One region of the Arthrobacter sp. MDT2-3 genome, then DNA from elsewhere that is predicted to be linked to it. Evidence: riboswitches for the same ligand, from Rfam matches in the RefSeq annotation. Region 1 holds a riboswitch; each other region holds the start of a gene.
What was found. A riboswitch is a leader RNA that binds a small molecule or an ion and turns the genes downstream of it on or off. The one in region 1 is predicted to bind S-adenosylmethionine.
Positions count from the first base shown of each region.

Region 2: it holds a riboswitch for S-adenosylmethionine, as region 1 does, so the genes downstream of both, AC5RUQ_RS06640 (aminotransferase class V-fold PLP-dependent enzyme) here and AC5RUQ_RS04740 (cobalamin-independent methionine synthase II family protein) in region 1, are expected to answer to the same signal.
Region 3: it holds a riboswitch for S-adenosylmethionine, as region 1 does, so the genes downstream of both, AC5RUQ_RS10860 (bifunctional o-acetylhomoserine/o-acetylserine sulfhydrylase) here and AC5RUQ_RS04740 (cobalamin-independent methionine synthase II family protein) in region 1, are expected to answer to the same signal.

Region 1 is NZ_JBNHFS010000001.1:1,011,075-1,014,343, reverse strand. It holds gene AC5RUQ_RS04750 (adenylosuccinate synthase) at 1-177, opposite strand, end outside; gene AC5RUQ_RS04745 (M14 family zinc carboxypeptidase) at 439-1,500, opposite strand; SAM riboswitch class I at 1,720-1,826, shown strand; gene AC5RUQ_RS04740 (cobalamin-independent methionine synthase II family protein) at 1,838-3,043, shown strand; gene AC5RUQ_RS04735 (uracil-DNA glycosylase family protein) at 3,254-3,269, shown strand, end outside.
Region 2 is NZ_JBNHFS010000002.1:215,562-218,830, forward strand. It holds gene rsgA (ribosome small subunit-dependent GTPase A) at 1-609, shown strand, start outside; gene hisN (histidinol-phosphatase) at 658-1,470, shown strand; SAM riboswitch class IV at 1,627-1,740, shown strand; gene AC5RUQ_RS06640 (aminotransferase class V-fold PLP-dependent enzyme) at 1,777-3,210, shown strand.
Region 3 is NZ_JBNHFS010000003.1:165,805-169,073, reverse strand. It holds gene AC5RUQ_RS10865 (S8 family serine peptidase) at 1-1,212, opposite strand, end outside; SAM riboswitch class IV at 1,461-1,576, shown strand; gene AC5RUQ_RS10860 (bifunctional o-acetylhomoserine/o-acetylserine sulfhydrylase) at 1,620-2,945, shown strand; SAM riboswitch class IV at 3,041-3,156, shown strand; gene metX (homoserine O-acetyltransferase MetX) at 3,169-3,269, shown strand, end outside.

The sequences.
Region 1 (3,269 bases):
GATGCCTGCCGGAAGCAGCTTGAGTTCGTATTTTTCACCGCCTACGACGACGGTGTGCCCGGCGTTGTTGCCGCCGTTGGGCTTGACGACGTAGTCAACGCGGCCGCCCAGCAGGTCGGTCGCCTTGCCTTTTCCTTCGTCGCCCCACTGGGCTCCTACGATCACAATTGCTGGCATGGGATCCTCCCCCATTCGTTCGGGCTGCCCGTGCCATGCCACAACGTGGCGGCCTGGTGCAGCGCCGTTCATGAGAATGCCCCGAATGGACCGGCCTTCGCTGGTCCGCGGGCGGCACAGCGACGCAAGAGTTCCGGGGCTCTTACCACCCAAGTTTAGCCGATGAGGGACTTTGTCCACTCGTTGGGCCGCCGCGGTCCTTCTTGCAGGGTAAAGGAATCCTGCGCGGCAAAGGACCGCGGCGGGCTGTCAGCGGTGACGCTACTCGTCGTCAGCTTCCTCGCCGGGGCGGGAGGTCTGGGTGGCGAGGCTGTCCCAGAAGGAGGTGTCGGCGTCGGCAATTGATCCATCAGCGATTGCTGCGGCGGTTGCGGTGAGGGTGGTGACCGTTTGCTTGATCAGGTATCCGTTGCTACGGAGCCCCAGGGCGTAGCCGTCCAGATAGTGGTCGGACATGCCACGCATCTCAAACAGCAGCGTAGCGATCCCGTATTCCACGGCAATGCCGTTGCGGCTGATCGTTTCGGCGCTGCCGCCGACGTACTTGCCGAGGTGGCCCCAACCGGTGGAGTCAACGTTATCGAAGACGACGGCGCCCAACTGCTTGGACTTTTCAACAACTGCGGGATCGGCGTTCGGCGTGGTGGGGTACAAGATGGACCCGGAAACCAGCTTGCCGTCGCGTTCGCTGCGGGTGCCCTGGTGGTGCAGATCGATCATGTAATCGATCCGGTACTTGCGCATCACGTTATTGTGCAGCGCCTGCGTTTCCGGCTGGACCTTGGCTACGTGGTCGCGGTTGAGGTCCACTTCTTCGGCGTTGTACCGCGTCATGTTGCGGTCACCCTTGGCCAGGTAGTCGTCCAGGGGGAAGTTCACGTCCCCCATGGCGCCGTCCGCATTAAGCATGGGAACGATCAGGATGTTCGCGCCGCCGAGAATGTCTGCGGACTTGCCGGTGCCCAGGTGCTTGACGAATTCCAGCGCGCCCTCGGTGGTTAGCTGCTCGTTGCCGTGCTGCTGCGTCAGGTAAAGGATGGTGGGCTTGGCCGGGTCCGACATGTACTTGACCAGGTGTATGTCCCGGCCCTTCACGGTCTGGCCGATGACCTCCAGCTCCATGGCGCCCTGGCGGGCGTCCTGGTCCTTGAGGAAGGAGACCATCTGCTCGTAGGTGGCAAGCTTCGATGTGGTGATCTGGCCGTTGCCGTCATAGTTGGGGCCTTCGCCCACGGCCATCGCCGGTGCCGGCGCGGCTACTGCTGCCAGTGCCAGGGCTCCGGAAACTGCCAGGGTCCTGAAGGTTGCCAGGGTTTTTCTCACGGTGCGGTACCTCTTTCGAGTGCATTAGGTGCGTCCAGCCCGCCATGTCCCCCATCGCGGGCTGTGACAAAAGACAACCAACCTCGACAAAGGCTGTCAATGAGGTGACACCAATCTGCAGCCAGTTATTACGTTCTGAAAGCTCCGGCCCTCGTGTCCCCGCCGACACAATCCGAAAGCGGATTTGCTCCCGGGCGTACCGGTGCATTTAAGTGAGAGTGCCCATCCGGAGCGGCCGAGAGACCTGGATCGATGACGCCGCAGCAACCCCACAGAGTGCAGGTACGTCCTGCCTGCGAAGGTGCTACTGCCAGGACCGATGGAAAGGAAATCCAGCATGTCCCTGAACACAGACCACATCCGCGTCACCCACGCCGGATCGTTGCCGCGTACCCCTGAGCTGATCGCCGCCAACGCCGCCCGCGAAGAGAAACCTTCCGATGTCGGGGGCTTCAACGAACTCCTTACCGCTTCCGTGGTGGACCTGGTCCAGCGCCAGCAGGGCCTCGGCATCGACATCCCCAACGACGGCGAATACGGGCACGCGATGTCCGCCGCTGTGGACTATGGCGCATGGTGGTCCTATTCCTTCGCACGCATGGGCGGGCTGGAACTGGACAACGACGCCAAGTGGGCGGTTGAACCGAAGGAATCCACCCCGGGCAACGTACAGCTCACCGGCTTCATCCATCGCCGCGACCGCACCCACTTTGCAGAGGCCTACAACGATCCCACCAGCGGCATCTTCACCGGTGGCCCCAAGCCCTTCCCCAAGGTCACTGGACCGCTCGTCTACACGGGCCAGGACGCCGTCGCCTCCGACATTGCAAACCTGAAAGCAGGCCTGGCCGCCGCCGGTCTGAAGGAAGGGTTTGTTGCCGCACTCTCCCCCGGGAGCGCCTCACGCATCACCAACGAGTACTACGCCACGGAGGAGGAATACATCTACGCCTGCGCCGACGCGCTCCGTGAAGAGTACAAGGCCATCATCGACGCCGGCCTGATCCTCCAGATCGACGATCCCTCCATCGCCGAGAACTGGGACCAGATCAGCCCCGAGCCGAGTGTGGCCGACTACCTGAAGTTCACCCAAATCCGCGTGGAAGCCCTGAACTACGCCCTCCGCGGCCTTCCCGAGGAGCAGGTTCGGTTCCACCTCTGCTGGGGCTCCTGGCACGGCCCGCACACCACCGACCTTCCCCTTGCGGACCTGGTGGACACGATGCTGCAGATCAACGCCGGCGGCTACTCCTTCGAGGCTGCCAACGTCCGCCACGAGCACGAGTGGCGCGTTTGGGAGGAGACCAAGCTCCCCGAGGGCAAGGTCATCATCCCGGGTATCGTCTCGCACGCCACCAATGTGGTGGAGCACCCGGACCTGGTGGCAGACAGGATCGTACGGTTCGCAGACGTTGTGGGCCGGGAGAACGTCATCGCCTCCACCGACTGCGGCCTGGGCGGCAGGGTCCACCCGCAGATCGCCTTCGCCAAGCTGGAAGCCTTGGGCGAGGGTGCGCGCCGGGCCACCAAGCGGCTCTGGTAGCCCGGAACAGAAAACGCAAACCGCCGGTTCCGTGCCCCGCTTGGATTGGGTGCGCGGGACCGGCGTTTCGTTTCGCAGGGCTTGCTAAACTGGTAAAGGCCGACCAGGAATCGGTCCGCCCCATTTCAACCACTTCGGATTTGCTGCGCCATTGTGCGCCCATTTTCGCGGTGGCAGCAACACCAATCCCCGCAGGAGACCCAGCACTACATGACAGCCCTGGCAC
Region 2 (3,269 bases), on a different contig from region 1:
CCAGCGGAGCTGTTGTCCAATTACACCCACCTCGACTTCCCCGTGATCATTAGCCGGACGGCCGATTCCACCGCATCTGGGATCGATGCCCGCTCGGACGACGGACTGTCCGCACGCCTGGACAGTGGGGCTGTCGCGGAACTCCGCGGCTATCTGGATGGAAAAGTGACAGTCATGCTGGGGCATTCGGGCGTTGGCAAGTCGACCATGGTGAACGCGCTGACCGGTGCGGAGCGTGCCACCGGCGGGGTTAATGCGGTGACGGGTCGGGGCCGCCACACGTCCTCGTCGGCGCTGGCCCTGAGGCTGGCGGACGCACCCGCCGGCAGCTGGATCATCGACACCCCGGGCATCCGTTCCTTCGGCCTGGCGCACGTGGACCCGGACCGGATCCTGCGCTCCTTCCCGGACCTCTCCCCCGGCATCGAGGACTGCGAACGCGGCTGCAAACACACCGCCACGGCAGTGAACTGCGGGCTGGACGCCTGGGTGGGCGGCGGGCATGCCGGCGCCACCGGAGAAGCCCGGCTGGCATCCCTGCGGCGCCTCCTGGGCACCGACCCGCGGCTGGAGGCGCAGGAGGCGAAGGAACTGGGCAGCGTCAACTGACGGTGCCGATCTCCCAGCAGAACCGCGCGCAGACGGTAGTTTGGTACCATGATCCAACCCGCTTCAAGCTATAACGATGACCTGCGCCTGGCGCACGTCCTGGCAGACTCCGTGGATGACCAGACCATGAGCCGCTTCAAGGCCCAGGACCTCCAGGTGGAGACCAAGCCTGACCTGACGCCGGTCACCGACGCGGACAAGGCGGCAGAAGAAGCCATCCGCGGCCAGTTGTCCCGCTCCCGTCCGCGTGATGCAGTGCTCGGTGAAGAGTTCGGCAGCACCGGCCACGGGTCCCGCCGCTGGATCATCGACCCCATTGACGGCACCAAGAACTTCGTCCGCGGCGTCCCCGTCTGGGCCACCCTGATCGCCCTGGTGGATGAAGGCGAGCCCGTTGTTGGAGTGGTGAGTGCTCCCGCCCTGGGCAAGCGCTGGTGGGCGGCCAAGGGCATGGGCGCCTACATGGGACGGTCGCTGGCTGCTGCCACCCGGCTCCGCGTCTCGAATGTCGCCAACCTTTCGGACGCTTCGTTGTCCTACTCCAGCCTGGGCGGGTGGAAGGAACGTGGCAATCTGGACAACTTCCTGGGCCTCACCGAGGACGTGTGGCGGACCCGGGCCTTCGGCGATTTCTGGTCCTACTGCCTGGTGGCCGAGGGCGCGGTGGACATCGCTTGCGAACCCGAACTCAACCTTTACGACATGGCGGCACTCGTGCCGATTGTGGTCGAAGCGGGTGGCCGGTTTACCTCGCTGGAAGGGGAGGACGGGCCGTTTGGCGGCAACGCGCTGGCCACGAACTCCATCCTGCACTCCGAGGTACTCCGCAGGTTGAACCCTGACCTGGACGATCTCCTCTAGGCACCTTCACCGAACAATCAGCGGCGGGCGGCTCCTAAAGGAGGCGCCCGCCGTCGTTTCTTCGGCCAAAGCAGCACTTTTCGGCAGGCGTAACAAAGCGCTTAACATTTGAGCCGGCTTCAAACCTTCCTGCCCCATGTCCTACGCTCTTAACCAGGTCACGAGTGCCAGCGCGAAACCCCGGTTTGCTGGCCGGCAACCCTCCAACCGCGGTGGGGTGCCCCGGGTGACGACCAGGCCGGTCCGGAACGGATGCGGCAAGCGCGGATTCCCGGAGCAGGGGGTCCTTTTCGAAGTGAGGTCTCTGTGACAACTGCCACCGTCTCCCCCAACGCCGCCGCCCAGCCCATCCAGGCTGAAGCCGCTGCCCTCTTTGATGCCCGCCGCGCTGTCGCCGGCCGCCCCCTTGCTGCCGTCACAGGTGCGGAAATCCAGGCGCCCCTCATCTCCGGCGGGCACGTCCGCTATGCAAACCTCGACTATGGTGCCTCGGCTCCCGCCCTCTCCGTAGTCTCGGCCTACCTCAACGAGATCCTGCCCTTCTACGCGAGCGTCCACCGTGGCGCCGGCTACGCGTCCCAGATCAGCACGTCCGTTTACGAGAACGCACGCAGCATTGTTCGGGACTTCGTGGGCGGCCGCCCTGACGACTCGGTGATTTTCACCCGCAACACCACCGATTCCCTCAACCTGCTGGCCGGTTGCCTGCCCGCGACGAACGGACGTCCGGACGGCGACGTCCTGTACCTGGACATCGAACACCACGCGAACCTGCTGCCGTGGCAGGGTGTCCCCCACCGGAGCATCGTTGCCGCTGACACCATCGCCGGGACCATCGAGTCCGTCCGCGCTGAACTGGAGCAGGGCGGGGTGAGCCTGCTCGCCGTCACCGGCGCCTCCAACGTCACCGGTGAAATTCTTCCCATTCGGGCCCTCGCCGCGCTCGCCCACGAATACGGCGCACGGATTGTGGTTGACGCGGCCCAGCTTGCGCCGCACCGCCGCGTGAACATCGCCGCGGACGGCGTCGACTACCTCGCCTTCTCCGGCCACAAGCTCTACGCACCGTTCGGTACCGGTGTGCTGGTGGGCCGCGCCGACTGGCTGGACGCCGGAACGCCCCACCTCGCAGGCGGCGGCGCCGTCAAGGAAGCCAGGCTCGACGGCGTCAGCTGGGCCACCGGCCCTGCCCGCCATGAGGGCGGCTCGCCCAACGTCCTTGGCGCAGCAACGCTGGCCCGCGCCACACAGGTGATCGCCGGCCTGGACCAGGAACAGTGGCACGCCCACGAATCGGCCATCCGCTCCTTCCTGGTGGAAGGCCTGCAGAAAATTGACGGCGTGACCGTGCACCAGATCTTCAAGGACACCAACCCGGATACGGACACCATCGGCGTGGTCAACTTCTCCGTGGAAGGCTACGACGCCGGTCTCGTGGCCGCCTACCTGTCCGCGGAACATGGCGTAGGCCTGCGGGACGGCCGCTTTTGCGCGCACCCGCTGCTGAAGCGGCTCGGGCTTCCTTCCGGTTCCCTCCGGGCCAGCTTCGGCGTCGGCTCACGCCTTGAGGATGCAGAACGGCTCCTTGCCGGCATCGACTCGCTGCGCCGAAACGGCCTGGGGTGGGACTACGTCGTCGACGCGGGGCGCTGGGTTCCCGCCAACGACGCGCGCACGTATCCGCACTGGGCACCGAACACTCCGGGGACCGCCGGGGCCGCCCCCTGCATCGACGACTGAACACTGTTGCCGTCCGCTGCTGGCACTGACTCTGCTTACTGATCTTGCCTCAACGTCGG
Region 3 (3,269 bases), on a different contig from region 1:
CGCGCCCCCCACCGAAAAGTTGTTGGCTGAAGCTGATGCGGTGTGCAGCAGACGGTTCGGCGTTCCACTTCCAGTTCCTGCAATGATTCCTCCGATCGCGGACGAGACGAGCCGATCGGTCACTTGCGTGGGTGTTAAAAGAGGATTGCCGGATAAGAGGAGGGCGGCAGCACCAGCCACGTGCGGAGTAGCCATGGACGTTCCACCGAGTGACGCCGTGGCCGTCGTGGAAGTGTGCCAGGCGGAGCGGATGCCTACACCGGGCGCGTAGAGGTCCACGCATTTGCCGAAATTTGAGAAGGAGGCCTGCCTGTCGAAGGAATCGCTTGCCGCTACTGTGACGGCGGAGGGCGTACGGGCTGGAGAAGCCGTGCAAGCGTCAACGGCGTTGTTCCCGGCTGAAACAACGGCCGGAAGGCCGTTGGTGATGATGGCCTGGACTGCTGCATCGAGCACGCTGCTGGTGGGTCCGCCGATACTCAGGTTGACTACGGCCGGGGTGCCAGGTCGGTGCTGACCGGCAACCCAGTCGAGCCCTGCGATGATGTCCGAGTAGACGCCGGAGCCATCACATTCGAGTGCCCGCACCGGAATAAGGGTGGCGGATTTGGCCACGCCATGGACGGCGCCGCCGATGACTCCTGCCACGTGCGTGCCGTGGCCGTTGCAGTCGCTTGATCCCAGGCCGTCAGCCTTTGCTGTCCATCCAGCGCTGACCCGGCCGCCGAAATCAGCATGAGAAGCGAGGATCCCGGTGTCCACAACGTATACGTTGACACCCTGTCCGGAGGCGGCAGGTGTGTAGGAGCCGGAGAGCGGCAGTGCCTGTTGATCGATCCGGTCGAGGCCCCACGGCGCGTTGCGCTGCACCTCGGATACTGTGACAGCGTGGTCCGGCTCCACCGTTGCGGCCCGGCCCGAGCGGAGCAGGGCGGCAGCCTGCCCCGGGCTGGCTTCGATAGCAGCGCCCTTCACTGCCTTGGTAAAAGTTCTGTTGACGCCAATTCCCTGGGCGCGGAGGGCCGTCACCTCCGCCGCGACGTCCTTGCCCGGAGCGAATTGGACAAGGTAGCGGCCGCTTTCACCCGCAGCAGCGGAAGGAGCGGCGTGCGCTGCGGACGCCAGCCAGGGACCGGCTGCCACCGCGCCTGAGCAGAGGGCGACGGCGGAGAGCAGGACGGTGCGACGTGCCAGGCGAGAGAATTGGGGCAACTGAATGTGGTCCTTTGGGTGGAAGAAGAAAGGCGAGGTGACGTGTTCCCGGCTCAAATCTAACGGGGGATTGGCGGCAAAGGGTCAACCTTCGCTCAATCCTGCGCATCTTCTGCGGAACCTTGGGAAATCAACATGTGCGCCTCCTGGCTCCACCCCGTCAAAAAGTGTCGTCCAGCAACAGGGCGGGAAGTCACAACCGGTCACACTCGTGGCGACGGGCACGTGGAGTTCCTAGACTGGGCCCAGGTTATGAGCGCCAGCGCCAAGCCCCGGCTCGCTGGCCGGCAACCCTCCATCCGCGGTGGGGTGCCCCGGGTGAGGACCTGGCTGTCCGGCAATGGCCGGATGGCAAGCGCGGCCCGCGGTGCTTCGAGCATGCCGGGCCCATGTCAAAGGAGCCTTGAATGTCTAACGGATGGTCTTTCGAAACCCGCCAGATCCACGCAGGACAGGAGCCGGACGCTGCGACGGGTGCCCGTGCCCTCCCCATTTACCAAACCACGTCCTTTGTTTTCCCCAGCGCTGAAAGCGCCGCGAACCGTTTCGCGCTTGCCGAGCTGGCGCCCATCTATACCAGGATCGGCAATCCCACGCAGGAAGCAGTGGAACAGCGGATCGCCAGCCTCGAAGGCGGCCTGGGAGCCCTGCTGCTCAGTTCCGGCCAGGCCGCTGAAACTTTTGCGGTGCTGAATATTGCCGAGTCGGGGGACCACATCGTGGCCAGTCCGAGCCTTTACGGCGGCACCTACAACCTCTTCGCCCACACCCTGAAGAAGTTTGGCATCTCCGTCACGTTTGTGGCGGACCCGGACAACCTGGACCAGTGGCGCGCTGCAGTGCAGCCCAACACCAAGCTGTTCTTCGGCGAGGTTGTCTCCAACCCGCGGCAGGACGTCCTGGACATCGAAGGCGTGTCCCAAGTTGCGCACGAGGCCGGCGTGCCCCTGATTGTGGACAACACCCTCTCCACCCCGTACCTGATCCGGCCGCTGGAATGGGGTGCTGACGTTGTGGTGCACTCGGCCACCAAATACCTGGGCGGCCATGGTTCCGCCATCGCCGGCGTCATCGTGGACTCCGGAAATTTCGACTTCGGCAAGGACCCTGCGAAATTCCCCGGCTTCAACACCCCGGACCCCACCTACAACGGGTTGGTGTATGCCCGCGACCTCGGCGCTGACGGTGCCCTGGGTGCCAACCTGTCATACATTTTGAAAGCCCGGGTGCAGCTGCTGCGCGACCTTGGCTCGGCAGTGTCGCCCTTCAACGCCTTCCTTATCGCCCAGGGACTGGAGACGCTGAGCCTGAGGGTGGAACGTCACGTCGCCAATGCCTTGGACGTTGCCCAATGGCTGGAAACGCGTGACGACGTCGAATCCGTCGCCTACGCCGGGCTGCCGTCCAGCCCCTGGTACGAGCGCGGACGCAAGTACGGACCCAAGGGTACCGGCGCGATCGTGTCGTTCAACCTCGCTGGCGGCGCCGAGGCGGGCAAGCGCTTTGTGGACGCCTTGGAGCTGCACTCCCATGTGGCAAACATCGGTGACGTCCGTTCCCTGGTGATCCATCCGGCGTCGACCACCCACAGCCAGCTCTCGCCGGAGCAGCAGGTGGTTGCCGGCGTGAATCCCGGCCTGGTGCGGCTGTCAGTGGGGATCGAGCACATCGATGACATCCTGGCGGACCTCGAGGCCGGCTTCCGGGCGGCCAAGGAGGCCACTGGCGCCTAGCCGTACCCAGGGCACCAGCGCGGCGGCGGGCCGGGGAAGTCACAACCAGTCACACTCTTGGCGGCAGGCAGGGCCTGTTTCGTACACTCGAACCAGGTCATGAGTGCCAGTGACAGCCCCGGCTTGCTGGCCGGCAACCCTCCTTCCGCGGTGGGGTGCCCCGGGTGAAGACCTGGCCTGCCGGTCATTCGACGGCGGGCAAGCGCGTAGAAGAGGTCTTGCCATGACGGTTACCGTCACCCGTACTACCGTCCCCGAACACGGGATTGTCCGCTATGCCTCCATCGGGGGACTGAAGCTGGAAGCCGGCGGATACCTGCCGGA